One region of the Nissabacter sp. SGAir0207 genome, then DNA from elsewhere that is predicted to be linked to it. Evidence: predicted binding sites of a transcription regulator. Region 1 holds the regulator's gene; each other region holds the start of a gene.

The links. Region 1 encodes Fur, which represses iron uptake genes when iron is present. Its sites were predicted from a motif close to ATAATAATGAGAACNACTATCAA; they were not measured.
Region 2: C1N62_RS04615 (Nramp family divalent metal transporter) is a predicted target of Fur. The motif match lies at 1,432-1,454, and genes of this name have one in related genera.
Region 3: fhuE (ferric-rhodotorulic acid/ferric-coprogen receptor FhuE) is a predicted target of Fur. The motif match lies at 1,503-1,525, and genes of this name have one in related genera.

The regions. Positions count from the first base shown of each region.
Region 1 is NZ_CP028035.1:2,732,695-2,734,967, forward strand. It holds gene fldA (flavodoxin FldA) at 1-286, shown strand, start outside; gene fur (ferric iron uptake transcriptional regulator) at 591-1,034, shown strand; gene C1N62_RS12120 (beta-N-acetylhexosaminidase) at 1,181-2,273, opposite strand, start outside.
Region 2 is NZ_CP028035.1:1,048,545-1,050,817, reverse strand. It holds gene C1N62_RS04620 (DUF2502 domain-containing protein) at 1-77, shown strand, start outside; gene C1N62_RS04615 (Nramp family divalent metal transporter) at 161-1,390, opposite strand; gene C1N62_RS04610 (NupC/NupG family nucleoside CNT transporter) at 1,789-2,273, shown strand, end outside.
Region 3 is NZ_CP028036.1:223,060-225,332, forward strand. It holds gene fhuE (ferric-rhodotorulic acid/ferric-coprogen receptor FhuE) at 1-1,348, opposite strand, end outside; gene C1N62_RS18850 (hypothetical protein) at 1,628-2,119, opposite strand.

The DNA.
Region 1 (2,273 bases):
GCTGGTGGCGCTGTTTGGCTGCGGCGACCAGGAAGATTACGCGGAGTACTTCTGCGACGCGATGGGCACCGTGCGTGACATCATCGAGCCGCGCGGCGCGACGCTGGTCGGCCACTGGCCGGTAGCTGGCTACCACTTTGAGGCCTCCAAGGGCCTGGCCGACGACAGCCACTTCATTGGTCTGGCCATTGACGAAGACCGCCAGCCGGAGCTGACCAACGAGCGCGTCGATGCTTGGGTGAAGCAGATCTCCGAAGAGCTGAGCCTGGCCGAGATCATCGGCTAAGCCCCCTCACGGCCCGGGGTGTCGATTTCTGACCGAACGGGCCGGATTTATCCCGCCAGACGCCAAAAGATCGGCTACAAGTTTGTAACTTTATACAGTATCGGGGTACACTGGCGCCGGTGTATTTCCTATCCATCAACGCGTTGCAACAGTGCATTAACAGTAGCGCGAACGGCGTTAACAGGCGGCGTTTTCTTTTGAACCCGTGAGTTCTATAATGAGACGCAATTAAAACCGTTGCGCCGCCTGATGTCATAGGCTGTATGCCTCAACGTGAATAGCATAGTAACAGGACAGAATCCGCATGACTGACAATAACACCGCATTAAAGAAGGCCGGCCTGAAAGTCACGCTTCCCAGACTTAAGATCCTGGAAGTGCTGCAAGATCCGGAATGCCATCATGTCAGTGCGGAAGATCTTTATAAGAAGCTGATTGATATGGGCGAAGAGATTGGTCTGGCCACGGTTTACCGCGTGCTGAACCAGTTCGACGACGCTGGCATCGTGACCCGTCACAACTTTGAAGGCGGCAAGTCCGTATTCGAGCTGACGCAGCAGCAGCACCACGATCACCTGATCTGCCTTGATTGCGGTAAAGTGATTGAATTCAGTGATGAATCTATTGAGATCCGCCAGCGTGAAATTGCCAAGAAACATGGCATCAAGCTGACCAACCATAGCCTCTACCTCTATGGTCATTGTGAAGCCGGTGATTGTCGCGAAAACGAAGGTTTGCACGACAAGTAACCAACCTGCGGGACGCAGGACGCCCCCCGCAGTATAAAGCTCCCGTCAGCACGGGAGCGGCAGGCAACTGCCAGTGAAAACCGCATTGATGCGGTTTTTTTTCGCCTGTTGTCCGCCCGGCGCGCTGGCCGGGCGGGACCATATCGTCAGAGGGCGACCTCCTCACTGCGGCTGACGCGCTTGCCATCCGGGCTGAGAGTGCGCACCCACGCCTTCTCCCCTACCGTGGGCTTGGCTTGCGGGTTATACGCCTGCCAGTTTTTGCCATCCACGGAGTATTGGATAACCAGCCCCGGCAGCGCCACGTTTGCCTCCAGCACGCCGGTATTGATGCGCGCGCCCGGCACGGGCAGCCGGTAGGCGACACCCTGCCGATCCAGCTTCGCGATCTCACGCTGCCCCATCAGGTTGGCGAAGCGCTGCCAGTCGGCGGCCAGTTGGTCACGGTTGACCCAATGGGTCTTGCCGCCCTGGAACTCCCGGCCAGGCTGGTACGGCAGTTCCCAGTCGGCGCGGTGCCAGGCGCGCTCCGCCAGCACCATCAGGCGCGGGTAGATGCGGTACTCCAGGTCGCTGTCGGTGCGGATGGTTTCGCTCCACGCCTGCCCGGACATGCCGTGCGCGCCCGGCCACGGGGCATCGCCGCGGGCGGTGAAGGCGTTGCCGTCGCGATCAACGGAGGTCTCGGCGTTCTGCGGCAGGTTGTCCGGCGCGAAGCTGAAGATCTTGGCTTCATCGCTGGCGCGCGTGGCCCAGTAGTAACCCGGCTCACGGGCGCTGACCTCGTAGGGTTTGTCAAAGTAGAGGTAGTCAGGGTTGGAGAGGGTGATCTCATAACCCTTGGCTGCCCACTCGCCGGCGGTCTGCGCCCCGCCCCAGTAGAGCGTATCCCAGAAGTTCACCCCCACACGCGGGGTGGCGAAGGCGCGGGCATCTTTCGCATCCTTCAGGCCATCCTGCCAGGCCTGCATCCGATCGATGCCGTGCGCCTTGACCAGCTTGCTGACCTCAATGGCAAAGTAGCTGGAGAGGTGGTCAAAGGCCGTGGCCCCGCCCGATTTGACCAGCGTCTGGCACACCTGCGATTTCGACCACGGCAGATCCTCTTTGCTCAGGTCGATGGCCCCTTTCGTCGGGTCTGCTGGCGCTTTCAGATCTTGGTAGCCCGGCCCAAGGCGGATGTTTTTCGCCTCATCACCGCCAAAGTGCCAGGTGGTGAGCGGCTGCCCCGCCTCCCGG
Region 2 (2,273 bases), 1.7 Mb from region 1:
ACCACGGCCCGCCCCGTGGTCACGGCTGGGGGCATGACCACGGCCACGATCATGGCCGCGGCCATGGACATCATTGATAACGGCAAAGACACACACAGCACATAATAAAAACAAATAAAAAAAGGCAGGCCCAAGGGCCTGCCTTTCTCTTTTCTGCCTGTTAGCGGAGCATGCTGATCAACAGGTAGGCGTTCAAGCCAATCACCACCACCACAATCATCCGCCCTAAATTCTGCATCAGCGGGGTGTTGGTCATCTCCCCCATCAGCTCGCGGTTGCCGGTAAAAGAGAGCAGTGGCAGCAGCGCCAGCGCAATACCGAAGCTCAGCAGCACCTGGCTCATCACCAGAATTTTGGTGGCGTCCATTCCCATCAGGATCACGATGAACGAGGGCAGCATGGTCACCACGCGGCGGATCCAGAGCGGGATATAGAAGCGCACAAAGCCCTGCATCACCACCTGCCCTGCCAGCGTGCCCACCACCGTGGAGGAGAGGCCGGCGGCCACCAGACTGAGGCCAAAGATGGTGGCCGCGGCGTGGCCCAGCAGCGGCTCCAGCGTCAGGTAAGCCTGATCCAGCTCACTGATGCCGCTGTGGCCGCTGAAGTGGAAGGCCGCGGCGGCGGTTGCCATCATCGCCAGATTGACAAAGCCCGCGATGGTCATGGCGATCGCCACGTCCAGCTTGGTGGAGGAGTAGCGCTCCGCCTTGGAACTGGAGCCGGAACGCTGGGTGAGCGACGAGTGCAAATAGATGACATGCGGCATAATGGTCGCGCCCAGAACGCCCGCGGCCAGATAGACTGCCTCCGCGCCCGGCAGCGATGGCAGCGCCATCCCCTTCACCAGCTCCGTCATTTTGGGCTGCGAGAAGAACAGCTCCACAATGTAGGCCGCCGCCACAAACAGCAGCAGGCCGCCAATCACCCACTCCAGCGGCTTCTGCCCACGCCGCTGAATCGCCAGGATAATAAAGGTGGCAATGCCGGTCAGCACGGCCCCCTGTAGCAGCGACACGCCGAGCAGCAGCTTAAAGCCAATCGCCGCGCCGATGAACTCCGCCAGATCGGTCGCCATGGCGATGATCTCCGCCTGCACCCAGTAGGCCCACACGGCCGGGCGCGGGAAGCGGTCACGGATATGCTCCGCCAGATTCTTGCCGGTGGCGATGCCCAGCTTGGCCGACAGCAGCTGGATTAGCATGGCCATCAGGTTGGCCCACACCACCACCCACAGCAGCTGATAGCCGAACGAGGCCCCCGCCTGAATATTGGTGGCGAAGTTACCCGGATCGATGTAGCCAATGGCGGCGATAAACGCCGGCCCCATGAGGGAAAGTTTGATTTTTCTGGACGTGCGGCTGGTGGAGTCAGCGCGGCTGTTCAGCATAGCCTATAACCCTTAATCATTGTGAGCTTACCGCCATCATCAGGTTAATGAGAATCATTATCAAGCGTAATTCCATCGCTTCTCTGTATCTCACTGATAGGCTGCAGTGATGTGTCTAAAGAGTTGTGGGAACGAAGACCACAGAGTCCCCTGTATTTTGAGGGTTTTGCCGTTCGAAATTTACCCAGTCCGCGAGAATTTAGCGCGTACTATCGCAATTATTAAAACTAGCACAAATATTCAGCTGGCACATGTGTTTCTTAAGTGGCTGATAAATGCGCCATTTCGTTGCTTTTAGCAGCATGACTTTTTATATTTGCAATTGATGTCTCGTTTTTAATGTAGCCGTTACATAAAATGTCCCCCGAAATATTGCCTGCCTCAAATTTGGAGCACACATGTCCCGCATACTACACTTCGTGTTGGCGTTGGCTGTGGTCGCTATACTGGCGCTGTTGGTCAGTCACGATCGCAAGAACATACGCTTACGTTTTATCGCACAGCTACTGGTTATTGAAGTCCTGCTCGCCTACTTCTTCCTGAATTCGGAAGTTGGTTTAGGCTTTGTTCAGGGCTTTGCCAACTTCTTTGACAAGCTGCTCGGCTACGCCGCCCAAGGTACTGACTTTGTCTTCGGCGGAATGGGCGACAAGGGTCTGGCCTTCTTCTTCCTGAAAGTGCTCTGCCCGATTGTCTTTATCTCCGCCCTGATCGGTATCCTGCAACACATCCGTGTGCTGCCGATTGTCATCCGCTGGATCGGTACTGTGCTGTCGAAAGTGAACGGCATGGGCAAGCTGGAGTCGTTCAACGCCGTCAGCTCGCTGATTCTGGGGCAGTCTGAAAACTTCATCGCCTACAAAGACATTCTCGGCAAGATGTC
Region 3 (2,273 bases), on a different contig from region 1:
CGGTGTAGGCGGATTTCTGGATGACGGTGTCATTCTGGTAATCCACCCACGGGCTCCACGTCGGGTAGGCGATGTTGCCGTCCCACTGGTTGTAGTTGCCGATGTCCGATTCGCTCAGGGTGGACTGGGTATTGAAATAGTGGTTGTTCTGGCGGCTGTAGCTGACGCCTGCCACCAGTTCATGCTGACGGCCGAAAAGTTCGAACGGGCCGCTGGCGTAGGCGTCCAGCGCGTCGATCTTGCGTTTGCCGGTGTTCCAGCCGCCGTAGCCCATGACGCCGCTGCCGGTGGTTTTGTCCGGGTAGCCGGAGGGGTACATCAGGCGCGAGTCGAATTTGGTTTCATCGTGGCTGCCGTTCACCTTCATCAGCCAGCCGCTGTCAAAGCGCTGGGTCAGGGTGGCGAACACCTTTTTCGAGTCAATGTCGGTATAGGCCCAATCTGGCGCGGCATTGAAGCTGCGATCGTAATGGGTGCGGCTGCCGTCGCTGTACCAGGTCGGAATGCCGCCCCAAGTCGGATCGGAGGTGTGGCTATCTTGATAGTCATACCCCACGGAGAGGGTGGTGGAGTCGGTCAGATCCGCGTCGATCACGCCGTAGAAGAACTTCTTGCGCGAGTGGTAGCGATCGAGCCAGGTGTCATTGTCCTGATAGCCCGCCACGACGCGGCCACGCACGTTGCCGGAGTCGGTCAGCGGCGCGGAGACATCCGCCACGTAGCGCTGTTTGTCCCAACTGCCGTAGCTGGCGGAGAGTGAGCCGGTCAGCTCACGGCTGTCGGCGTGCTTGCGCACCATGTTCACTGAGGCAGAGGGGTTGCCCGCGCCGCTCATCAGGCCGGTCGCGCCGCGTACCACTTCGATCCGGTCATAGATGGCGGTATCACCGGCCTGATCGCCGAAGTTCCAGACGTCGCTGATGGTGGTCGGAATGTCGTCGTAGAGGAAGTTGGTGATCAGGAAGCCACGGGAGTAGAAGGTCACGCGATCGCTGTCTGCCACCACGGGGGAGATGGCGGTGGTGTTATTCAGCACATCTGACACCGTTTGCAGGTTCTGGTCAGCCATGCGCTGCTTGCTGATGATACTGACAGACTGCGGCACGTCACGCGGTACTAGCAGCATTTTGGTGCCAGCGGTGGTGGTTTTTACGGTGTAATCCTGTGCGTCGGTATTAGTGCTGCCGTTACCGGCATCGGCGCTGACCACCAGTGTATCCGCTGCCTCTTCTGCCTGTGCCTGCGTGGTGTAGAGCGCGGTTGACACCATTACTGCCAGCAGCGACAAACCTGTGGCCGCGGTTGGCATCGCCGCGCGGTTGCCCTTTTCCCTGATATTCGAAAGCATACTTTTTCCACTCTGATTATTTTTAATGTTCTGCATTGGCAAGCGGCGCACCGCCACCCAACGCAGGGATCAGAGCCGCTCTCCAGGCAGGATAGTGTCCAGACGTCGCATTTCCGCGCAAAAGCAGGCGCAGCTCCTCATGCCAACGAAAGGAAAACAAATGAGAACTATACGCATTGTGATTATCAAAGCAAGGAAATGTTAACAGTTAATAAAGGAAGCGTTATTACGGCAGGAAAAGGGCAGGGCAGGCAGCTGGCCTGCCCCAGTTATGGCAGGTTAACGGGCGGCGTCTGGCAACGGCGCGCCCTGTTTTTCAATATAACTTTTCGCCACTTGATAGCAGGCATCAACGTGGGCATTGCCGATATATTTCATCGCAGCAAAACCGATGCCAGCGGCAATTACCTGGCCAGCAAAGGGCACATATTTTACCAGCTGCTTGGAGGCCATTTTCATGCCGGCTTTTTTCAGCAGCCTGATCACCAAATCACGGGTAATCGAGTGGCCTATTACCTTTGATCCCACGCTACCGGCGGTGGTCAGTACCAGCGCCTTGGCGGTAGGATCGAGGTTTTCAATATCCGATTCCGTCAGTTCGAACCTCTTGCTGATGGCCGGCAGCATCTCCAGCAGGATAGCGGCATCAGACCCCACATCCACGCCGGGCAACGGCACCGCCGATGCCACACCAGAGAGCGATGAGCGGCGGGTGACCATGCGATAACAGGCGTCACGGACCTTATCAAGTTCTTCCATTGTTTGAATCATAAACGGCTCCCGGATTGCTCAACATCCATTGAGTATAACCAATGATAAGCAGAACCGTGCCGCCAGCAGAACCGCACAAATGCCAACTCCCTCTGGGTGGAAAGGCACTAGGCTATATCCCCCTGTCCGCCAGCCTCTGGCGGCACTCCCTGTT